DNA from 3 places in the Streptomyces sp. M92 genome. Region 1 is predicted to be linked to each of the others. Evidence: riboswitches for the same ligand, from Rfam matches in the RefSeq annotation. Region 1 holds a riboswitch; each other region holds the start of a gene.
What was found. A riboswitch is a leader RNA that binds a small molecule or an ion and turns the genes downstream of it on or off. The one in region 1 is predicted to bind cobalamin.
Positions count from the first base shown of each region.

Region 2: another riboswitch for cobalamin. It lies ahead of M6G08_RS17685 (energy-coupling factor ABC transporter permease); the one in region 1 lies ahead of M6G08_RS14270 (ribonucleoside-diphosphate reductase subunit alpha).
Region 3: another riboswitch for cobalamin. It lies ahead of M6G08_RS00305 (cobalamin biosynthesis protein); the one in region 1 lies ahead of M6G08_RS14270 (ribonucleoside-diphosphate reductase subunit alpha).

Region 1 is NZ_CP101137.1:3,103,589-3,111,062, reverse strand. Features, by position in the region: gene M6G08_RS14285 (GntR family transcriptional regulator) at 452-1,216, shown strand; gene M6G08_RS14280 (DUF3311 domain-containing protein) at 1,353-1,610, shown strand; gene mctP (monocarboxylate uptake permease MctP) at 1,607-3,217, shown strand; cobalamin riboswitch at 3,348-3,491, shown strand; gene M6G08_RS14270 (ribonucleoside-diphosphate reductase subunit alpha) at 3,617-5,989, shown strand; gene M6G08_RS14265 (ribonucleotide-diphosphate reductase subunit beta) at 5,989-7,011, shown strand; gene M6G08_RS14260 (hypothetical protein) at 6,924-7,169, opposite strand; gene M6G08_RS14255 (GlxA family transcriptional regulator) at 7,262-7,474, shown strand, end outside.
Region 2 is NZ_CP101137.1:3,892,739-3,900,212, reverse strand. Features, by position in the region: gene M6G08_RS17695 (chloride channel protein) at 1-933, shown strand, start outside; gene M6G08_RS17690 (potassium channel family protein) at 960-1,472, shown strand; cobalamin riboswitch at 1,529-1,714, shown strand; gene M6G08_RS17685 (energy-coupling factor ABC transporter permease) at 1,745-2,458, shown strand; gene M6G08_RS17680 (energy-coupling factor ABC transporter substrate-binding protein) at 2,455-2,796, shown strand; gene cbiQ (cobalt ECF transporter T component CbiQ) at 2,797-3,546, shown strand; gene M6G08_RS17670 (energy-coupling factor ABC transporter ATP-binding protein, CbiO family) at 3,543-4,379, shown strand; gene M6G08_RS17665 (MFS transporter) at 4,396-6,006, opposite strand; gene M6G08_RS17660 (TetR/AcrR family transcriptional regulator) at 6,240-6,950, opposite strand; gene M6G08_RS17655 (APC family permease) at 7,057-7,474, opposite strand, start outside.
Region 3 is NZ_CP101137.1:54,664-62,137, forward strand. Features, by position in the region: gene M6G08_RS00275 (inorganic phosphate transporter) at 1-703, shown strand, start outside; gene M6G08_RS00280 (hypothetical protein) at 738-959, shown strand; gene M6G08_RS00285 (helix-turn-helix domain-containing protein) at 1,398-2,255, shown strand; gene M6G08_RS00290 (hypothetical protein) at 2,297-2,797, shown strand; gene M6G08_RS00295 (hypothetical protein) at 2,730-3,038, opposite strand; gene M6G08_RS00300 (DUF397 domain-containing protein) at 3,069-3,305, opposite strand; cobalamin riboswitch at 3,498-3,636, shown strand; gene M6G08_RS00305 (cobalamin biosynthesis protein) at 3,743-4,708, shown strand; gene M6G08_RS00310 (cobyric acid synthase) at 4,705-6,213, shown strand; gene cobN (cobaltochelatase subunit CobN) at 6,210-7,474, shown strand, end outside.

The DNA of each region.
Region 1 (7,474 bases):
CACCCTCCTCAGGGATGCCACAAACCCCCCTGCCTCCCTGCGGTTCAAGCGTGAACGCGTACCGCTCCTGGGGCCGGGACCTGGACCAATGGTGTAGACCAGTACGGGGAGCTTGGCCCAGACCAATAGGGCTGTCAAGGGTGTTCAACCACGCTCCCGGCGTCCGTGATGCGACCGAGATATGCAGGGACCTTTCATTGCGCAAGCGACAGATCGGACGGACCGGGACCGGGTGTACCACTGCCCATCGAATGACATGCGGGTACGGTTCCGAACGCGCGTACCAGCACCGTCCAGCGGCGCTGTGGACTAGACCAACAACGGTCCCGGAGGTATACAGAAGGGATCACGGAGCGTGCCGGACCATGCCGGCGCGGAGCCGTGCCACGATGTGAGCCGTGGCCGACAGGGATAGCGGTCGCTTCGGCACCCGGAGCCGGGAAGGCAGAGCATGAGCACCGACGTCAGCAGTGCGGAGAACGAGGGTGGGACGACGGTCCGTACCGCGCGCGTGCCCAAGTACTACCGCCTGAAGAAGCACCTGCTCGACATGACCCGCACCCAGGCCCCGGGCACCCCGGTCCCGCCGGAGCGCACGCTGGCCGCGGAGTTCGACACCTCGCGCACGACCGTGCGCCAGGCCCTGCAGGAACTGGTCGTCGAGGGCCGCCTCGAACGCATCCAGGGCAAGGGCACCTTCGTCGCCAAGCCGAAGGTGTCGCAGGCCCTGCAACTCACCTCGTACACCGAGGACATGCGCGCCCAGGGCCTGGAACCGACCTCTCAGCTCCTGGACATCGGCTACATCACCGCCGACGACCGGCTCGCCGGGCTGCTGGACATCTCGGCCGGCGGACGGGTGCTGCGCATCGAGCGGCTGCGCATGGCCAACGGCGAGCCGATGGCCATCGAGACCACCCACCTCAGCGCGAAGCGCTTCCCGGCCCTGCGCCGCTCCCTGGTGAAGTACACGTCCCTCTACACCGCGCTCGCCGAGGTGTACGACGTCCATCTCGCCGAGGCGGAGGAGACCATCGAGACCTCCCTGGCCACCCCGCGCGAGGCCGGGCTGCTCGGCACCGACGTGGGCCTGCCGATGCTGATGCTCTCCCGGCACTCGCAGGACCGGACGGGCCAGCCGGTGGAGTGGGTGCGCTCGGTCTACCGGGGCGACCGCTACAAGTTCGTCGCCCGCCTCAAGCGGCCCCAGGACTAGACCAAGCCCGCCCACAGGCCCCCGACATTGCGTTTGAGGACCGATATACGGACGAGGGCTTCCGCTGTCCTGAACCCGTCACCTACATTTCGTGCGCACTGCCACGAGGTGATCAGCGAGGGGACGGAGCCGCCGCATGTCACAAGCCCCACCACAGAACAGAGAACCGGTGGTGACGCCGGTGCGCGTCGTCATCGGCCTCTGCCTTCTCGCACCGTTCGTCGCCATGCTCTGGGTCGGTTCGTACGCCAAGTCCGACCCGGCCTTCATCGGCATCCCCTTCTTCTACTGGTACCAGATGGCGTGGGTGATCATCTCCACCGCGCTGACGATGGTCGCCTACAAGCTGTGGCAGCGTGACCAGCGCGCCCGCCGGGAAGGCGGTTCCCGGTGAACGACGGCGTGAACGGCGTCGCGCTCGCCGTCTTCATCTTCTTCTTCGTACTCGTCACCGCCATGGGCTTCATGGCGGCCCGCTGGCGCAAGGCCGAGAACGAGCACAGCCTCGACGAGTGGGGTCTCGGCGGCCGCTCCTTCGGCACCTGGGTCACCTGGTTCCTCCTCGGCGGCGACCTGTACACGGCGTACACCTTCGTGGCCGTCCCGGCGGCGATCTACGCGGCGGGCGCGGCCGGCTTCTTCGCGGTGCCGTACACGATCCTGGTCTACCCGCTGATCTTCACCTTCCTGCCCCGCCTGTGGTCGGTCTCCCACAAGCACGGGTACGTGACGACCTCGGACTTCGTGCGCGGCCGGTTCGGCTCGAAGGGACTGTCGTTGGCGGTCGCCGTCACCGGCATCCTCGCCACGATGCCGTACATCGCGCTGCAACTGGTCGGCATCCAGGCCGTGCTGGACGTGATGGGCGTCGGCGGCGGCGAGGACACCAACTGGTTCGTCAAGGACCTGCCGCTGCTGATCGCCTTCGGTGTGCTGGCGGCGTACACCTACTCGTCGGGACTGCGGGCGCCCGCGCTGATCGCGTTCGTCAAGGACACGCTGATCTACATCGTGATCGCGGTGGCGATCATCTACATCCCGATCAAGCTCGGCGGCTTCGACGACATCTTCGCCTCGGCGAACGACAAGTTCACCGAGGCCGGCAAGGGCGGTCTGGTACCGGACCACGGCGGCCAGTGGACGTACGCCACCCTGGCGCTCGGCTCGGCGCTCGCGCTCTTCATGTATCCGCACTCGATCACCGCGACGCTGTCCTCGCGCAGCCGTGAGGTGATCCGCCGCAACACCACCATCCTGCCGCTGTACTCGCTGATGCTGGGCCTGCTGGCGCTGCTCGGCTTCATGGCGATCGCGGCCGGGGTGACGGTGGAGAACGGGCAGCTGGCGATCCCGCAGCTGTTCGAGAACATGTTCCCGGACTGGTTCGCGGGCGTGGCCTTCGCGGCGATCGGCATCGGCGCGCTGGTCCCGGCGGCGATCATGTCGATCGCGGCCGCGAACCTCTTCACCCGCAACATCTACAAGGACTTCATCAAGCCGGACGCCACCCCGGCCCAGGAGACGAAGGTCTCCAAGCTGACGTCCCTGCTGGTGAAGGTGGGTGCGCTGGTCTTCGTCCTGGGCATGGACAAGACGGTCGCGATCAACTTCCAGCTGCTGGGCGGCATCTGGATCCTGCAGACCTTCCCGGCCCTGGTGGGCGGTCTGTTCACCCGCTGGTTCCACCGCTGGGCGCTGCTCGGCGGCTGGGCGGTCGGCATGGTCTACGGCACGGTCGCCGCGTACGGCGTCGCCTCGCCGACGCAGAAGCACTTCGGCGGCTCGTCCGACGAGATCCCCGGCATCGGCGAGATCGGCTACATCGGCCTCACCGCCTTCGTGCTGAACGTTCTGGTCACGGTGGTCCTCACCTTCGTCCTGCGGGCGGTCAAGGCACCCGACGGCGTCGACGAGACGAAGCCGGACGACTACACGGCGGACGCGGGCGACCCGGGCGTCCAGGTGGAGCTGCCGCCGGCCACGGCGGGCTCCTCGCACTGACCCTCGTACCGATGCGGGCCGCCGGAGGAATCCGGCGGCCCGTTGTCGTACCGGGGCACTGGCACCCGTACCGCGACACGACACCGGGACACAACATCTGGGGGTGCTCGCGCCGGTCGGCACAAGATGTATGCTCATGCTCGCTGTCGCCGCAGGGGAATCCGGTGTGAATCCGGAACTGTCCCGCAACGGTGTACTTGCGTGTGTCCGTGCGCTTTCGCGCGCATCCCCACGCTTGTCCAGTCCGAGGACCTGCCGACGGTGCGCCCGGCCGCCCTGGCCCGGGTGCCATGACGTCCGGGCCTCGTGGAGTGGGCCGGTGGACGCGACCGCCGTGCGCGCTCGTGAGCTGCCCCCTGCCCTCCGCCAGGCCCCGTGCCGAGCGAGGGAGTGCTCCACGTGACCATCGCGCCAGCCGATCCGGCTTCAGCGTCCCCGGTGACGGCGACCGGGGAACCCGACGGACCCGGTGCCGCGCTGCTGCGGACCCTGACGGACCTGACCGCCGACCTCCCCGACGCCGACCCCGGCCGGGTCGCCGCCGCCGCGCTGCGCGGCCGCTCGGCCCGCGCGGACGAGGCCGAGCTGCGCGAGCTCGCCACCGAGGCGGCGGCCGGACTCATCTCCGAGGACCCGGTCTACTCGCGGCTCGCCGCCCGTCTGCTGACCATCGGCATCCGTGCCGAGGCCGCCTCGCAGGGCGTCACCTCCTTCAGCGGCTCGGTCGCCACCGGCCACCGCGAGGGCCTGATCGCCGACCGCACCGCCGCGTTCGTACGACTGCACGGGGAACGCCTGGACGGGCTGGTCGACCCGGCCGCCGACGACCGCTTCGGCTACTTCGGTCTGCGCACCGTGTACAGCCGCTACCTGCTCCGGCACCCGATCACCCGCAAGGTCGTCGAGACCCCCCAGCACTTCATGCTCCGCGTCGCCGCCGGACTCGCCGAGGACGACACCGCCCGCTCCGTGGACGAGGTGGCCGCGCTCTACGGCCTGATGAGCCGCCTCGACTACCTGCCCTCCTCCCCCACCCTCTTCAACTCCGGCACCCGGCACGCCCAGATGTCGTCCTGCTACCTCCTGGACTCCCCCAAGGACGAGCTGGACTCCATCTACGACCGCTACCACCAGGTCGCCAACCTCTCCAAGCACGCCGGCGGCATCGGCATCGCCTACTCCCGCATCCGCTCCCGCGGCTCCCTGATCCGCGGCACCAACGGCCACTCCAACGGCATCGTCCCGTTCCTGAAGACGCTGGACGCCTCGGTCGCCGCCGTGAACCAGGGCGGCCGGCGCAAGGGCGCGGCCGCGGTCTACCTGGAGACCTGGCACGCGGACGTCGAGGAGTTCCTGGAGCTGCGGGACAACACCGGCGAGGACGCCCGCCGCACGCACAACCTGAACCTCGCGCACTGGGTACCGGACGAGTTCATGCGCCGGGTGGACGCCGACGGACCCTGGTCGCTGTTCTCGCCCGCCGACGTGCCCGAGCTGGTCGACCTGTGGGGCGAGGAGTTCGACGCCGCGTACCGCGAGGCGGAGGCGGCCGGGCTCGCCCGCAGGACGCTGCCCGCCCGTGAGCTGTACGGCCGCATGATGCGCACCCTCGCGCAGACCGGCAACGGCTGGATGACCTTCAAGGACACCGCCAACCGCACCGCCAACCAGACCGCCGAGCCGGGCCACGTCGTCCACTCCTCCAACCTCTGCACGGAGATCCTGGAGGTCACGGACGACGGCGAGACGGCGGTCTGCAACCTGGGGTCGGTCAACCTCGGCGCGTTCGTCGACCGGACGGCAGGCGACATCGACTGGGAGCGGCTGGACGCCACCGTCCGCACCGCCGTCACCTTCCTGGACCGGGTCGTCGACATCAACTTCTACCCGACCGAGCAGGCGGGCCGCTCCAACGCCCGCTGGCGTCCGGTCGGCCTCGGCGCCATGGGCCTCCAGGACGTCTTCTTCCGGCTCCGGCTGCCCTTCGACTCCCCCGAGGCCAAGTCGCTCTCCACCCGCATCGCCGAGCGGATCATGCTCGCCGCCTACGAGACCTCCGCCGACCTCGCGGAACGCAACGGCCCGCTGCCGGCCTGGGAGAAGACCCGCACCGCCCGGGGCGTGCTGCACCCCGACCACTACGGCGTCGAACACGCCTGGCCCGAGCGCTGGGCGGCGCTGCGCGAGCGCATGGCCACCACCGGACTGCGCAACTCCCTGCTCCTGGCGATCGCCCCGACCGCGACCATCGCCTCCATCGTGGGCGCCTACGAGTGCATCGAGCCGCAGGTGTCCAACCTGTTCAAGCGCGAAACGCTGTCCGGCGAGTTCCTCCAGGTCAACTCCTACCTGGTGGACGACCTCAAGCGGCTCGGCGTGTGGGACGCCCGCACCCGCGAGGCGCTGCGCGAGGCGAACGGCTCGGTGCAGGGCTTCACCTGGATCCCCGAGGGCGTCCGCGCGCTGTACCGCACCGCCTGGGAGATCCCGCAGCGCGGCCTGATCGACATGGCCGCCGCCCGCACCCCGTACCTCGACCAGGCCCAGTCGCTGAACCTGTTCCTGGAGACGCCGACCATCGGGAAGCTCTCCTCGATGTACGCGTACGCCTGGAAGCAGGGTCTGAAGACCACGTACTACCTGCGCTCGCGCCCGGCGACCCGCATCGCCCGCGCCGCCGCCCGGGCCACCGTGCCCGCCCAGCAGACCCCCGACCCCGAAGCGGTCGCCTGCTCCCTGGAAAACCCCGAGTCCTGCGAGGCCTGCCAGTAATGACCACCGAGATCCCGACCACGAAGAACCTGCTCGACCCGGGCTTCGAGCTGACCCTGCGCCCCATGCGCTACCCGGACTTCTACGAGCGCTACCGGGACGCCATCAAGAACACCTGGCACGTGGAGGAGGTCGACCTCCACTCGGACGTCGCCGACCTCGCGAAGCTGAGCCCCGAGGAGCAGCACCTGATCGGCCGGCTGGTGGCCTTCTTCGCCACCGGTGACTCGATCGTGGCGAACAACCTGGTGCTGACGCTCTACAAGCACATCAACTCCCCCGAGGCGCGGCTGTACCTGTCCCGGCAGCTCTTCGAGGAGGCCGTGCACGTCCAGTTCTACCTGACGCTGCTGGACACCTACCTGCCCGACCCGGACGACCGGGCCGCCGCCTTCGCGGCCGTGGAGAACATCCCCTCGATCCGCGAGAAGGCCGAGTTCTGCTTCAAGTGGATGGACTCGGTCGAGTCGATCGACCGTCTGGAGACCCAGGCCGACCGCCGCCGGTTCCTGCTCAACCTCATCTGCTTCGCGGCCTGCATCGAGGGCCTGTTCTTCTACGGCGCCTTCGCCTACGTCTACTGGTTCCGCAGCCGGGGCCTGCTGCACGGCCTGGCCACCGGCACCAACTGGGTGTTCCGGGACGAGACGATGCACATGTCCTTCGCGTTCGACGTGGTCGACACCGTCCGCAAGGAGGAGCCGGAGCTGTTCGACGACCGGCTCCAGCAGGAGGTCACCGACATGCTGCGGGAGGCCGTCGAGGCCGAGCTGCAGTTCGCGCGCGACCTGTGCGGTGACGGCCTCCCGGGGATGAACACCGACTCGATGCGGCAGTACCTGGAGTGCGTGGCCGACCAGCGTCTGGAGCGGCTCGGCTTCGCCCCGGTGTACGGCTCCGAGAACCCCTTCTCCTTCATGGAGCTGCAGGGTGTTCAGGAGCTGACCAACTTCTTCGAGCGGCGTCCCTCGGCGTACCAGGTGGCGGTGGAGGGCACCGTCGACCTGGACGAGGACTTCTGAGTCTCCTTCCCCGCCCCCTTGCCCTCCTGGGCCTCCCTGAGCTGACGGTCGATGCGCCTGTCGCGCACGATTCCGATCACCGAGGGGAGGACCATGAGGACCAGGAGTCCGAAGGTCACGAGCATTCCGATCAGGGCTTCGATCTGGTTTCCGGTCATGACACCACTGTCGCGCCGGATACTCCTTACCGGGAGTGGCAGGACTGCCGTAGGGCCTCGATTTCCTGCCACTTCCGAGGCACACTGGCGGCATGCTGCAGAACGTGGCCGCCGTGCTGCTGGACGGCGTGCACCCCTTCGAACTCGGCGTCGTCTGCGAGGTCTTCGGCATCGACCGGAGCGACGAGGGCCTGCCCGGGTACGACTTCGCGGTGGTGTCGGCCGAGGGCCCGGCGCTGAGCACGCACGTCGGCGGGCTCACCGTCTCCACGCCGTACGGGCTGGACCGGCTGGAGGAGGCCGAC
Region 2 (7,474 bases), 790 kb from region 1:
GCGGCCGGGGACCCGAAGGCGAGCGCGGTCCTCGCCACGGCCGGCTCCACCGCCGCGATCTCCACCATTCTCGGCGGTCCGGTGGCCGCGGCCGTGCTGCTGATCGAGGGGGCCGGGCTCGGCGGCGCCCAGCTGGTCGCCCTGCTGCTGCCCTGTCTGCTGGCCAGCGCGACGGGCGCCCTGGTCTTCACCGGCTTCGGCCAGTGGACCGGTCTGAAGATCGGCGCCCTCACGCTGCACGACCTGCCGCCGGGCGCCAATCCGGACGCCGGGGACTTCCTCTGGGGCATCCCCACGGCGGCGCTGATCGCCGTGCTGATCACGCTGGGCCGCGGGCTGGGCCGGCGCACGGTCTCCTGGACGCGGGAGCGCACGGCCGTCCGCACCGTCGCCTGCGCCACGGCGGTCGGCGTCTGCGTCAGCGCGTACGCCCTGATCACCGGCCGCTCCCCGGCCGAGGCTGCGCTGTCCGGGCAGGCCACGCTCGCCGAGCTCGCCGCGCACCCGCACGCCTGGTCGGTGGGCGCGCTGGTGGCGCTGGTCGCGTGCAAGGGGCTGGCCTGGGGCATCGCGCTGGGCAGTCTGCGCGGCGGCCCGATCTTCCCGGCGGTGCTGCTGGGCACGGCGACGGCCCTGGCCTGCTCCGGCCTGCCCGGCTTCGGTACGACGCCGGCCCTCGCCCTCGGCATCTCCGCCGCGGCGGCCGCGGTGACGGGGCTGCCGCTGGCCAGCGCCGTGCTGGCGGTACTGCTGATGGGCGGCGACGCGCACGACCAGATGCCGCTGATCGTCACCGGGTCGGTGGTCGCCTTCATCGTCGCCCAGGTGGCCCGCCGGACCGAGCCGGGCGCGGACACCGACGGCGGACCGGCGGCCGGAGCGGGCACGGGGACGGACACCGACGGCGGACCGGCGGCCGGAGCGGGGCGGTGAGGGGCCGGTCGGCAGGGTGGCGGGCGGTGCGGCCCTGGGGGGTGCGGGCCGGGGCCACGGCGGTCGTGGTCACGGCGTACTTCCTCCTCCCCCTCGACCGTCTGGGCCCGCAGCGCCCCCTGCTGAGCTGGCTGCTGTTCGCCCTGGTCCTGACGGTCGTGGCCGTGCTGCTGCTCCGGCAGATCCGGCACGTACTGGTCGACCGGCCGGACTCCCGGCCCGGCATGGTCCTCTCCCTGCTGATCGTCCTGTCCGTGCACGTCTTCTCGGCCACCTACTACGCCCTCGCCAAGCAGCCCGGCGAGTTCACCGGGCTGCACACCCGGGTCGACGCCCTGTACTTCACCGTCGTCACCCTGGCGACCGTCGGGTACGGCGACATCACCCCGCGGGGCCAGTCGGCGCGGATCGTGACGGTCCTGCAGATCGCGTACAGCTTCGTGTTCCTGACCGCCGCCGCGACCGCGCTGACGCAGCGGATGCGCGACACGGTGCTGCGGCGCACGGGCCGGGGCCGGTCCGGCTCGCAGGACGGCTGAGGGGTGCGCGCGCCCGCCGGGCGGGAGGCCCGCTTGTCACCACCCTCGTGGGAGCACTACCGTCGTCACGCCTTGGTGAACGGGAAATCCGGTGTGATGCCGGTGCGGCCCTCGCCACTGTGAATCGGGAAGTCCGGCTCCGGCCCTCGCGGGCAGCCACTGGATCGCTTGCGATCCGGGAAGGCGGAGCACGGGCGGTGGTACCCGTAAGCCAGGAGACCGGCCAAGGCGCGTCGTCCATCCACGAGGTGCTGGAGAGGGTCTGCCGAGTCATGCACATAGCCGAGGGCTTTCTGCCTCCGGCGCACGCGATCGCCTGGGGTGTCGCGTCCGCGCCGTTCGTCGTCCACGGAGTACGGTCACTCACCCGTGAGGTCAGGGAACACCCGGAGAGCACCTTGCTCCTCGGCGCCTCCGGGGCCTTCACGTTCGTCCTGTCGGCCCTGAAACTGCCGTCCGTCACCGGGAGTTGCTCCCATCCGACCGGCACCGGTCTGGGCGCGATCCTCTTCCGGCCGCCGGTCATGGCGGTGCTGGGCACCATCACCCTGCTCTTCCAGGCGCTGCTGCTCGCGCACGGCGGGCTGACCACGCTCGGCGCCAACGTCTTCTCCATGGCGGTCGTCGGCCCCTGGGCCGGGTACGGCGTCTACCGGCTGCTGCGCCGCTGCGACGTGCCGCTGATGGTCACCGTCTTCTGCGGGGCGTTCGTCGCCGACCTGTCCACGTACTGCGTCACGAGCGTGCAGCTGGCGCTGGCCTTCCCCGACCCGGGCAGTGGATTCCTGGGCTCGCTCGGCAAGTTCGGGTCCGTCTTCGCCGTCACGCAGATCCCGCTCGCGGTGAGCGAGGGCCTGCTCACGGTGCTCGTGATGCGGCTGCTGGTGCAGTCCAGCAAGGGGGAACTGACCCGGCTGGGCGTGCTGCCGACGAAGCCGGGGACCGCGGGGTCCGAGGAGACCGAGGGACAGGCGGTGGCCCGATGAGCCGGAACGCCAGGATCAACGCCCTGCTGCTGCTCGCCGTGGCGGCACTCGCGGTGCTGCCGCTGGCGCTGGGACTCGGCGACCACAAGGAGGAGCCGTTCGCCGGGGCCGACGCGGAGGCGGAGACGGCGATCACCGAGATCGAGCCGGAGTACGAGCCGTGGTTCTCGCCGCTGTACGAACCGCCCTCGGGGGAGGTCGAGTCGGCCCTGTTCGCCCTGCAGGCCGCGATCGGCGCGGGCGTGCTGGCGTACTACTTCGGGCTGCGCCGGGGGCGGCGGCAGGGCGCGGAGCGGGCGACCGCGGCGGCTGTGCGGGACGCTCCCGAGGGGGACTGAGTGCTGCCGATCGACGCGGCGGCGCACAGCAGTCGCTGGCGTCGCCGTCATCCCGTGGACAAGGCCGTGCTGGGGCTCGGGCTGACCGTGCTGGCGGTCACGCTGCCGCCCTGGCCGGGTGCGGCGCTGGTGGTGGTCACGGCGCTCGCCGTGCTGCTGGGGCCGGCGGGGGTGCCCGGGCGCGGGCTGTGGCGGGCGTACCGGGTGCCGCTGGGCTTCTGCGTGACGGGGGCGCTGCCGCTGCTCGTTCAGATCGGCGGTCCGGACGGGTTCCTGACGGCGGCGGACGGCGGGCCGGTGCGCGCCGGCGAGCTGCTGCTGCGCACCTCGGCGGCCTCGCTCGGGGTGCTGCTGTTCGCGTTCACCACGCCGATGTCCGACCTGCTGCCCCGGCTGGTGCGGGCCGGGGTGCCGGCGCCGGTGGTGGATGTGGCGCTGGTGACGTACCGCATGAGTTTCCTGCTGCTGGACTCCGTGCGCCGGGTGCGGCAGGCGCAGGCGGCGCGGCTGGGGCACACCACCCGGGCCGCGGCCTGGCGTTCGCTCGGCGGGCTCGGCGCCACGGCGTTCGTGCGGTCCTTCGACCGGGCGGCGCGGCTGCAGAGCGGGCTCGCCGGGCGCGGCTACGACGGCACCCTGCGGGTCCTGGTGCCCGAGGCCCGCGTCTCGGTGCCGTTCACCGCGGCGAGCGTGGCGCTGCTGGCGGCGCTGGCCGCCCTCACCCTCGTACTGGAAGGACCCCTGTCGTGAACGAGCCGGAGGCGGCCCTGGTGGCCCTGCGGGGCGTGTCCTTCGCCTACGAGGAGGGGCCGGACGTGCTGACCGGCCTGGACTTCGCGGTGCGCGAGGGGCGCGCGCTCGCGCTGCTGGGCCGCAACGGCAGCGGCAAGACCACGTTGATGCGGCTGCTCAGCGGCGGACTGAGGCCGCGCGCCGGGCGGTTGACGCTCGACGGGGAGCCGGTGGCGTACGACCGCCGGGGGCTCACCCGGCTGCGGACCACCGTGCAGCTGGTGGTGCAGGACCCGGACGACCAGCTCTTCGCGGCGTCCGTCGCGCAGGACGTGTCCTTCGGACCGCTGAATCTCGGACTGTCCGACGCTGATGTCCGCTCCCGGGTCGGGGAGGCGCTCGCCGCCCTGGACATCGCCCGGCTGGCCGACCGGCCCACCCATCTGCTGTCGTACGGGCAGCGCAAGCGGGCCGCGATCGCCGGAGCCGTGGCGATGCGGCCGCGGGTGCTGATCCTCGACGAGCCGACCGCCGGGCTCGATCCGGACGGGCAGGAGCGGCTGCTCGCCACCCTGGACCGGCTCCGCGCGGGCGGCACGACGGTGGTGATGGCCACCCACGACGTCGACCTCGCCCTGCGCTGGTCGGACGACGCCGCGCTGCTCACGCCCGCCGGTGTGCACACCGGCCCGACGGCCGCGACGCTGGCCCGCACGGAACTGCTGCGGCAGGCCGGGCTGCGCCTGCCGTGGGGCGTCGCGGCGGCTCGCGTGCTGCGCGCGCGGGGGCTGCTGGCGGACTCGGCGACGGGTCCCCGTACCGCGGAGGAGCTGGCGGCGCTGACCGAGTGACGCGAGCTGCCCGGGGTCAGTGTGACGCGTCGCAGAAGGCCGCGTCCGGTGTCTCGGCCGGCCTCTCCCCGGGGCGCTGCCGGGCGCGGCGGCCGGGCAGCACCGCGAGGACGATCAGGGTGCCGGCGGCCATGATGACGCCGCCGGCGAGGCTGGTCACCGACACTCCGTGGGCGAAGGCCTGGTTCACCGCGTCAGCCATGGTCCGGGCCTGCTCGGGTCCGGCTTCCGGACTGGTCGCGAGCCGCTCGGCGACGGCCAGCCCGCCGCCCACGGAGTCCTGGGCGGTGTCCAGGGCGGCGGCCGGGAGGCGGTCGCCCACCAGGCCGGCGAGTTCGTCGCGGTAGGCGGTGCCGAGCAGGGAGCCCAGCACGGCGATGCCCAGCGAGCCGCCCAGCTCCAGCGCGGTGTCGTTGGCGCCGCCGCCGACACCCAGCTCGCTCTCCGGGAAGGAGCCCATGATGGTGTCGGTGGCCGGGGAGACGCTCAGTCCGATCGCGAGGCCGAGCAGCAGCATCGGGGCGAGGAAGTCGGCGTAGCCGGAGTCCTTCTCGATGAGGACCAGCAGGAAGACACCGACGGTGCCGATCACCATGCCGGAGCCCACCATCGCCTTGACGCCCAGCCTCGGGGTCAGCTTGCCGGTCAGCGCTGCGCCGGCGAAGACGGCGCCCGCCAGCGGCAGCAGCCGTACGCCGGTCTCCAGCGCGCCGTAGCCGAGGACGAACTGCAGGAACTGCGTGGCGTAGTAGATGGCGCCGTAGGTGCCGAAGAAGAAGAACAGCACGGCGAGCATGGAGCCGCTGAAGGGGCGCAGCAGGAACCTGCGCACGTCCAGCATCGGGTGCGGGTGGCGCAGCTCCCAGAGCACGAAGGCCACCAGGCCGACGCCTGCGGCGACGGCCGCGGTGACCGGACCGGCACCCCAGCCGAAGTGCGGGCCTTCGATGGTCGCGTAGACGAGGCTGCCGACGGAGACGATGGACAGCAGCCCGCCGACGTAGTCGATCCGGCCCATGCCGGCCGCCCTGGACGGTGGGACGAGGGCGAGCGCGCCGAGGACGGCGACGACGGCGATGGGGACATTGACCAGGAAGGTGGAGCCCCAGGCGTGGTCCTCCAGGAGCCGGCCCGCGACCAGCGGGCCGACCGCGATGGCGAGCCCCGAGGTGGCGGTCCAGGCCGTGATGGCGCGGGCCCGCTCCCCCTTGGGGAAGACCGCGACCAGCAGGGACAGTGTGGCCGGCATGACGACGGCGGCACCGACGCCCATGATCGCCCGCGCCGCGATGACCAGCCCGGTCTCGTCCACCAGGCTGCCCATCACCGAGCCGCCCGCGAAGACCAGCAGACCGGTGACGAGGGCGCCGCGGCGGCTGTACTTGTCGCCGATCGCGCCGAGGACCAGCATCAGCGCGGCGTAGGGGACGGTGTAGCCGTCGATGACCCACTGCAGGTCGCTGCTGCTCAGGCCCAGGTCGGCCGTCATGTCCGGGGCCGCCACGATCAGCGACGTGTTGGCCATGACGACGATCAGCAGGCTCAGGCAGAGCACCAGGAGGGCCCACCAGCGCCGTCGGTAGGGACCGGTCATCTTCTCGACAGGTGTGGTGAGCAGGAGGGACATGGCTGGGGCTCCCGGATGGCGAGGGCGGCGCGAACCGGCGGAGCCGGTTAATTGCCCATCGGTGTGCAGATTGAGGTCAGCGTATTTTGTTGCACAGCGATGAGCAAATAGGGCGAGGGCCGCGTCGGGCCGGGAGGGGCGAGGACGGTTGATCCGGTGGAGCGGGGCGACTGGTGAGCGGGGGGGATCTGGTGAGCGGGGGGATGGGGAGTGGGAACTGGGGCGGCGGGCGGTCACTCGCCGCGGCCGGGCTCCCGCGGCTCGTGCGGCTCCGCGACCTCCGCGACCTCCGCGGCTTCCGCGGCTTCCGCGGTCAACGTCGTGGCGACGTCCCGGACCACGGCCCGGGCCCGCCCCTCCGGCACGCCGGCCGCGATGAGCGTGGCCGTGGCGGCGCGGGTGCCGTCGTCCTCCAGTGCCCCGGTGTTGACCTGCTCCAGCAGGGCGACGGTCATCGCCTCCAGCCCGGCGCTCAGCACCGCGGGCGGCAGGTGCGCGGGGAAGGCCCCGTCCCGCTGCCCGCGCTCCAGAACAGCGGTCACCTCGGCGCGGGCCGGCGCCAGGATCTCGGCCACCCGCTCCGCGCCCAGGTCGTGCCGGGCCAGCGCGAGCAGCATGCGGTAGCGGTCGCCGACCGGCCACATGAGCAGGTTGAAGTGGGCCAGCGCGCGCTCGGCCGGTTCGGCGGTCCCGCCCCGCTCCGTCCAGGCGGCCATGGCTCCGCGCAGCGCCCCGGACGCCTCTTCGGCGAGCGCCTCCAGCAGCGCCGTGCGGCCCGGGAAGTGACCGAAGAGGGTCCGCCGTACGACACCGGCGGCCCGGGCCAGCTCCTCCAGCGTGGTGTCCGGGTTCCGCCCCAGCTCCCGGCGGGCCGTGGCGAGGATGCGTGCCCGGTTGGACCGGGCGTTGCGCCGCTGCGGCTCACGGGCGACGGGCTTGGGCACGGGAACCTCTGGGACCGGGGTGGCTGGGGACACGGGAGCGTCCATTCTGGCACGCGGGCGGGCCACCGGCCGGGCCGGTGGCCCGCCCCGTGGCCGTCCTGGCCGGTCAGCTCGGTGTCGTCCGCCCGCGTCCGGACCGGTGACGGTCGTCGTCCTCGTCCCGGCCGTCCCCCCGCGCCCGCCCGGACCGCCGGACGGCGGCGAGCGCGGCGAGCACCGTCCCGACGGCCATCACCAGCAGCCCGCGCAGCCACACCTCGGCCTCGATCTGCGTGGCGAGGGCGACGCAGGACGCTGCGCCCAGCACGGGCAGCACGGTGGGGGCGCGGAAGTGACCGGCCTCGCCGGGGTCGCGGCGCAGGACCAGTACGGCCGTGTTGACCATGAGGAAGACCACGAGCAGCAGCAGGACCAGGGTGGACGCCAGGGTGGCGACGCTGCCGGTCAGCGCGAGCAGCATCGACAGCAGGGTCGTGAGCGCGATCGCGGCCCACGGAGTGCGCCGGCCGGGCAGCACCCTGGTC
Region 3 (7,474 bases), 3.0 Mb from region 1:
GCTGGCCCACGGCACCAACGACGCCCAGAAGACGATGGGCATCATCACCCTCGCCCTGGTCGCCGGCGGCTCGCTCGCCCCCGACTCCGACCCGCCCATGTGGGTCATCCTCTCCGCGGGCATCGCCATCGCGCTCGGCACCTACCTCGGCGGCTGGCGCATCATCCGCACCATGGGCAAGGGCCTGACCGACCTCCAGCCGCAGCAGGGCTTCGCCGCCCAGACCAGCGCCGCGACGGTCATCCTGGCCTCCTCGCACCTCGGCTTCTCCCTCTCCACCACGCACTCGGTCTCCGGCGCGGTGATGGGCGCGGGCCTCGGCCGCAAGGGGGGCGTGGTCCGCTGGTCCACGGCCACCCGGATGTTCGTCGCCTGGGGCCTGACCCTGCCGGCCGCGGCCCTGGTCGCCGCGATCGCCGAGTGGGTCTGCGGACTGGGTGACTGGGGCACCGCCCTGGTCGCGGTCTTCCTGGTCGCCTCCAGCGCCGCCATCTGGAAGCTCTCCCGGCGCGAGGTCGTCGACCACACCAACGTCATCGACGCCGACGAGCCCGAGCAGTCCGGCGTGGTGACCCAGGCGATGGCCGCCGTGACCCCGCCCCCGGCGGGCGTGACCGAGGAGCCGGTGGCCGCCGTCGCGTCCTCCGTGGCGGAGTCGCCGGAGTCGTCCGAGTCCAAGGCCCCCTCGGCCACCACCGTCTGAGCCCGCGCCCCGGGTACGAAGGAAACGAACCTCCATGAGCATCGACTGGGCAGCTCTCGGCTCCGTCTTCGGGGTCAGCCTCGTGGCCACCGTGGCCCTGGTGGGCCTGTTCACCCTCGGCATCGCCGGCCTCTCCCGCCAGGAGCGGGCCGCCGCCGAGGGAGGCTCCGCGGGCCTCGCGGTCACCGGCGCTTACGCGTGCTTCGCCGCCTGCGCGGCGGCGGTGGCGTACGGCATCTATCTGATCGTCGCCTGAGCCCCACCCGCACGTACTCGCCCGCCCCGTCCGGACCCGGTCTCCACCGGCCTCCGGGCGGGGCGGTTCCCGTTTCACGGACAACACCGGCGACGTGCGCACCTTGCGGCTCCGGTGCCCCCCTGGGAGGGAATCCCACCGTCAACCGCGTGTGACGGCTTCCGCTTGTGAATTTTCGTCGACCTCCAGTAGCCGACGCAGGACCCACTGCTCCGGTCCTGCCACACGAGCAACTTTCCCCTCAGAAGGCACATCCCTTTGGTGTCATTTCGAGCGGCTTCGTCAGCGTTCGGGCTAGCGAGGTGACCCTGCCGGAAAGACACATGTCATACTGACCACCTCTGGTCGCCAGTGTCGAACTAACCTATTCTCAACGAGAGTTGTTATTTCGACGGTGGCGACCCGACCGGTCAACGACGACATGTGGCAGGGAGCACCATGGCCAGGGACATCGATCCGAGCCTCAACCGACGAAGGCTGCGAATCGAGCTGCGCAAAGCCCGCGATCAGGCCGGACTGACCCAACGGGATGCCGTGCAGCAGCTGGAATGGTCACTCTCCAAACTGATCCGGATCGAGAAGGGCACGGTCAGCCTCAGCGTCACCGACCTCAGGGCCCTGCTCCAGCTGTACGGGGTCACGGACCCCGCTCGGGTCGAGGAGCTGGAGGAGGCCGCCCGCGGCTCGAAGGGAGTGTCGTGGTGGGTGCAGTACAGCGAGGTCGTGACGCCCGCGTACGCCCTCTACCTGGGCTACGAGGGTTCCGCGGACACGATCCGCATGTACAACCCGGTGGTGCTGCCCGGTCTGGTGCAGACGGAGGACTACGCCACGGCGCTGATGTCCACGCTGACGGAAGAAGCACGGGTGCGCCCGCAGGTGGAGCTGCGCATCACCCGCCAGGAGCGGTTCTTCGACAGCGACGACGGCCCGGAGATCGACATCGTCCTCGACGAGGCGGCCCTGCGGCGTCAGATCGGGGGCCCGGCGGTGATGCGGCGGCAGCTGGACCACCTCAAGTCGCTGATGGAACACCCGAGGCTCACCATCCGGGTGCTGCCCTTCTCCGTCGGCGCCCACTTCAGTGTCTCCACGTCCTTCATCCTGCTCGAGTTCAAGGACGACGACGACCTGCTGTACCTCGAAGGCCCGGGCGGCGGCCTGTCCAGCCGTGACGACCTCGGACTCACCGCCCGCCACCAGGAATCCTTCGAGGACATCAGCGACAAGGCATATGACGGCGCTCGGGTGATCGAGTTGCTCGACGAGGTCAGGGAGAGCCTGGCCGACAGCTGAATCCGGGCTGGGACGGCCCGGCACGAGACGGGGGAGGCCCCATGACGGTCTTCGGAGTACGAGCGTGGTGGCAGCGGTGGCGCGCGCCGGCCGGCACCGGTCCCACCGCCGACCCGCCGGGGGGATCCGGTGACGCGGAACAGGGCCCTCCCCCGCTCGACGACTGCATGCTCAAGGCGTACGCCATGCAGCGACCCGAATGGGCCGAGGCGCTCATCGACGTGGAGAACGCCCGGGTGGCCGGGGAGATCCGGCTGGTCTCCACCCGGCTTCTGCTGGGCACGGCGTGCGGGAGCATCCTGCTGTTCAGCATGGCTCTCGCCACACGAGTCGCGCCCAGTCTGCCGCACGGCCCCGCGTCCCCCCTCACCACCGCCGCCATCGGCGCCTTCGGCGCGGCCCTCCTCACCGCCCTGGGCGCCGGACTCGGCAGGGCGCTGCGCGGCCGAGCCGCGTCGGCGCCCGCCCAGCCCGTCAGTGGTGGCGCCGCCGAGGCTCCACGGCCGTCAGAGCGCGGTTCAGAACGCGGAGGCGGTCCGTGACGGGAGTGAGCCCCCACCACAGCCCCGCGCCCACGGCCACCGCGGCGGTCACCACCAGCCACACCGTGCCGCGCGCCGCACCGCTCGGCGCCAGGAACGCCGCCAGCGCGCCGAGCCCGACGGCGAGGACCCCCGCCACCGAGCAGAAGAGCGCCAGCGGCACCGCCCCGGTCATCCGGTGCCCACGCGTGCCGGGCCAACCCGCACGCGCGGAAGCGGTCCCCTTGATTCGGTCTGCCATGCGTGTACCTCCCGTCCCCCCGCGCGGCGGTCAGGCGCCGCGCGAATCCGGGTCCACAAGCCCCGCCAGAAAACCACACCACGAGGCGTGACGAAAGGCGAGCACAGCGTGTCGACGTTGCTTCGAGTCACGTATCAGTACACGGCCGCTCCCCATGGCCAGTTCGACACATGCCTCACCCCCGTCCGTGTAACTGCTCGTGACCCACGCGTGCTCTGACAGTTCGCTTTCGATCGCACCCACCTCCTTCGGCCCACCGGCCGTCACGCGGCCCCGGCCCCCTCACCCGCCGCCCTGCCGCTGCCACCCGCCCGCGTACACGCGCTGCCATCCCCTCCAGTCTTCCCAGCCCGCCCGCCGGGGAAGAGCCCAGAAAGCGCCGATGTCGCGGGCATGGCCAACTATCGACGGTGTGGGCCTCAGCACACCTGGCCTCGCAGGTCAACGGCAAGTTGACGGGTGTTCGCGGGGCGTGGTGGACTGCCGGAGCCAATGCGGCGGCTGGAGAGGAAGCCCGGTGCGAATCCGGCGCGGTCCCGCCACTGTGACCGGGGAGCGATCCCCGGGAGCCAGGAACTCCCACCGCCGTTCTCTTCTAACCAGGGCGCGGACACCCTGAGTGAGGACCTATCGCCATGCGCGGCTGCCGTTCCAGGCTCACCAGCGAGACTCTCCGCCTTCCCGTCCCCACGGCCGGTTGAGCCGTGCGCGCCGAACGCGTCTTCGCGTACGGCGCCGCCGCCGGCCTCCTCGGTGACCACCTCCTCGGCGACCCGCGCCGCGGACACCCGGTCGCCGCGTTCGGCCGTGCCGCCGGTGCCGTGGAACGGCTGCTGTGGCGTGACCACCGAGGCTGGGGCGTGCTGCACACCGCCGTGTGCGCCGGTGGCGCCGCCGCCCTCGGGCTGGCCGCCGGCCGCGCCGTACGCCACTCCCCCGCCGCCTCCGTCGCGCTGACCGCCGCCGCCACCTGGGCGGTCGTCGGCGGCACCTCGCTCGCCCGCGAGGCGAGCGCGGTGGGCCGCGCCCTGGAGGCCGGTGACGTCGAGGCGGCCCGCGCGCGGCTGCCGCACCTGTGCGGCCGGGACCCGCAGGCCCTGGACGCCGACGGGATCGCCCGGGCGGTCGTGGAGTCCGTCGCGGAGAACACCTCGGACGCGGTGGTGGGCGCCCTGGTGTGGGGCGCGTTGGGCGGGGTGCCCGGACTGGTCGGCTTCCGGGCCGTGAACACCCTGGACGCGATGGTCGGCCACAAGTCGCCCAGGTACCGCCGCTACGGCTGGGCCTCGGCCCGGCTCGACGACCTCGCGGGCTGGCCGGGCGCCCGCCTCACCGCCGCCCTGGCCACCGCCGCCGGCGGCGATCCCCGGGGTGCCGTACGGGCCTGGCGCGCCGACGCCGCGCAGCACCCGAGTCCCAACGCCGGCCCCGTGGAGGCCTCGTTCGCGGGCGCCCTGGGCGTGCGGCTCGGCGGGACGCTCTCCTACGGCGGGCGGGTCGAGCACCGGCCCGTCCTGAACGGGGCGGCGGGACGCCCCGTACGGGCCGGTTCCGGCGACATCGAGCGGGCCGTGCGGCTCTCCCGGCGCGTGGGCTGGCTGGCGCTCGGCGCGTGCGCGGGCGCGCGGCTGCTCGTCCGCGGGGTCGTCAAGAAGGGACGTACGTCATGAACGGTGGCCTCCTCGTCGCCGGCACCACCTCCGACGCGGGCAAGAGCGTCGTCACCGCCGGGATCTGCCGCTGGCTGGTGCGCCAGGGCGTGAAGGTCGCGCCCTTCAAGGCGCAGAACATGTCCCTCAACTCGTTCGTGACCCGCGAGGGCGCCGAGATCGGGCGGGCGCAGGCCATGCAGGCCCAGGCCTGCCGGGTGGAGCCGGCCGCGCAGATGAACCCGGTGCTGCTGAAACCGGGCGGTGAGCGCAGCAGCCAGGTCGTGCTGCTCGGCAAGCCGGTCGGCGAGATGAGCGCCCGCGGCTACCACGGCGGACGGCAGCAGCAGCTGCTGGGCACCGTGCTGGACTGTCTGGCCGAGCTGCGGGGCACGTATGACGCGGTGATCTGCGAGGGGGCGGGCAGTCCGGCCGAGATCAACCTGCGCCGGACCGACATCGTGAACATGGGGATCGCCCGGGGTGCCGGGCTGCCCGTGCTGGTGGTGGGCGACATCGACCGGGGCGGGGTCTTCGCCTCGTTCTTCGGGACGGTGGCGCTGCTGGCGCCCGCGGACCAGGCGCTGGTCGCCGGGTTCCTCGTCAACAAGTTCCGGGGCGACGTCTCGCTGCTGGAGCCGGGGCTGGAGATGCTGCACGGGCTCACCGGGCGGCACACGTACGGCGTCCTGCCCTTCCGGCACGGGCTCGGCATCGACGAGGAGGACGGGCTCCGCGTCTCCCTGCGCGGGACGGTGCGGGAGTCGGTCGTCGCACCGCCGGTCGGCGAGGACGTGCTGCGGGTCGCCGTCTGCGCGGTCCCGCTCATGTCCAACTTCACGGACGTGGACGCGCTGGCCGCCGAGCCCGGTGTCGTGGTGCGGTTCGTGGACCGGCCGGAGGAGCTGGCCGACGCGGATCTCGTCATCGTGCCGGGGACGCGCGGGACGGTCCGGGCCCTGGAGTGGCTGCGGGAGCGGGGGCTCGCGGACGCCGTCGCGCGCAGGGTGGCCGCGCGGCGGCCCGTCCTCGGCATCTGCGGCGGCTTCCAGCTGCTCGGCGAGCACATCGAGGACGAGGTCGAGTCGCGTGCCGGGAACGTGGCCGGGCTCGGACTGCTGCCCGTACGGGTGCGGTTCGCCCGCGAGAAGACCCTCACCCGGCCGGTCGGTAAGGCCCTCGGCGAGCACGTCGAGGGGTACGAGATCCATCACGGGGTCGCCGAAGTGACCGGCGGGGAACCCTTCCTGGACGGCTGCCGGGTCGGCCAGACCTGGGGCACGCACTGGCACGGCTCGCTGGAGTCGGACGGCTTCCGGCGGGCGTTCCTGCGCGAGGTGGCCGCCGCCGCGGGCCGCCGCTTCGTGCCGGCCCCCGACACCTCGTTCGCCGCGCTGCGTGAGGAGCAGCTCGACCGGCTCGGCGACCTGATCGAACACCACGCGGACACGGACGCGCTGTGGCGGCTCATCGAGTCCGGCGCGCCACAAGGACTGCCCTTCATTCCACCGGGAGCGCCCGCATGAGCACAGTGCTGTTGTTGTCGACCGCCGACACGGACCTGCTGGCGGCCCGCGCGTCGGACGCCGCCTACCGGATCGGCAACCCGACCCGGGTCGACGTGACGGAGGAGCTGCCGTCCCTCGTCGAGGGCGCGGACGTCGCCGTCGTGCGCCTGCTGGGCGGCAAGCGCGCCTGGGAGGACGGGCTCGCGGCGCTGAAGGCCGCCGGTGTCCCGACCGTCCTGCTGGGCGGCGAGAGCGTCCCGGACGCCGAGCTGATGGCCGAGTCCTCGGTGCCGGCCGGCGTGGTGGCGGAGGCGCTGCGCTACCTGGTCGAGGGCGGGCCCGCCAACCTCACCCAGCTCGCCCGGTTCCTGTCCGACACGGTGCTGCTGACCGGCGAGGGCTTCGAGGAGCCGGAGAAGATGCCGGAGTACGGCGTCCACGGCACCCGGGGCGTCGTCGAGGGCCGCCCGACGGTCGGCGTGCTCTTCTACCGCGCCCACCAGCTCAGCGGCAACACCGCCTTCGTCGACACCCTGTGCGACGCGATCGAGGCGCGCGGCGCCAACGCCCTGCCGGTGTACTGCGGCTCGCTGCGGGGCGCGGACGCCGGGCTGTACGAGCTGCTGGGCCGGGCCGACGCCCTGGTCGCCACGGTCCTCGCGGCCGGCGGCACGCACGCCTCGCAGGCGTCGGCGGGCGGCGACGAGGAGGCCTGGGACATCGGGGCGCTGGCCGACCTGAACGTCCCCGTGCTGCAAGGGCTCTGCCTGACCTCCTCCCGGGCCGCCTGGGACGAGTCGGACGCCGCCCTCTCCCCCATGGACGCGGCGATGCAGGTCGCCATCCCGGAGTTCGACGGGCGCCTGGTCACCGTGCCGTTCTCCTTCAAGGAGCAGGGCCCCGACGACGTGCCCGTGTACGTCGCCGACCCCGAGCGGGCCGGGCGGGTCGCCGGGATCGCCGTACGGCACGCGGCTCTCAAGCACAAGGCGAACGCGGACAAGAGGCTCGCGCTGGTCTTCACCGCGTACCCGACCAAGCACTCCCGCGTCGGCAACGCGGTCGGTCTCGACACCCCGGCGTCGGCCGTGCGGGTACTGGACGCGCTGCGCGAGGCGGGCTACCGGGTCACCGACTACCCCTCCCAGGGCGACGAACTGATCCACCGGCTCATCGAGGCGGGCGGCCACGACGTGGAGTGGCTGACGGAGGACCAGCTGGCGGCGGCGCCCGCGCGGGTTCCGCTGGCGGACTACCGGGCGTGGTTCGAGAAGCTGGA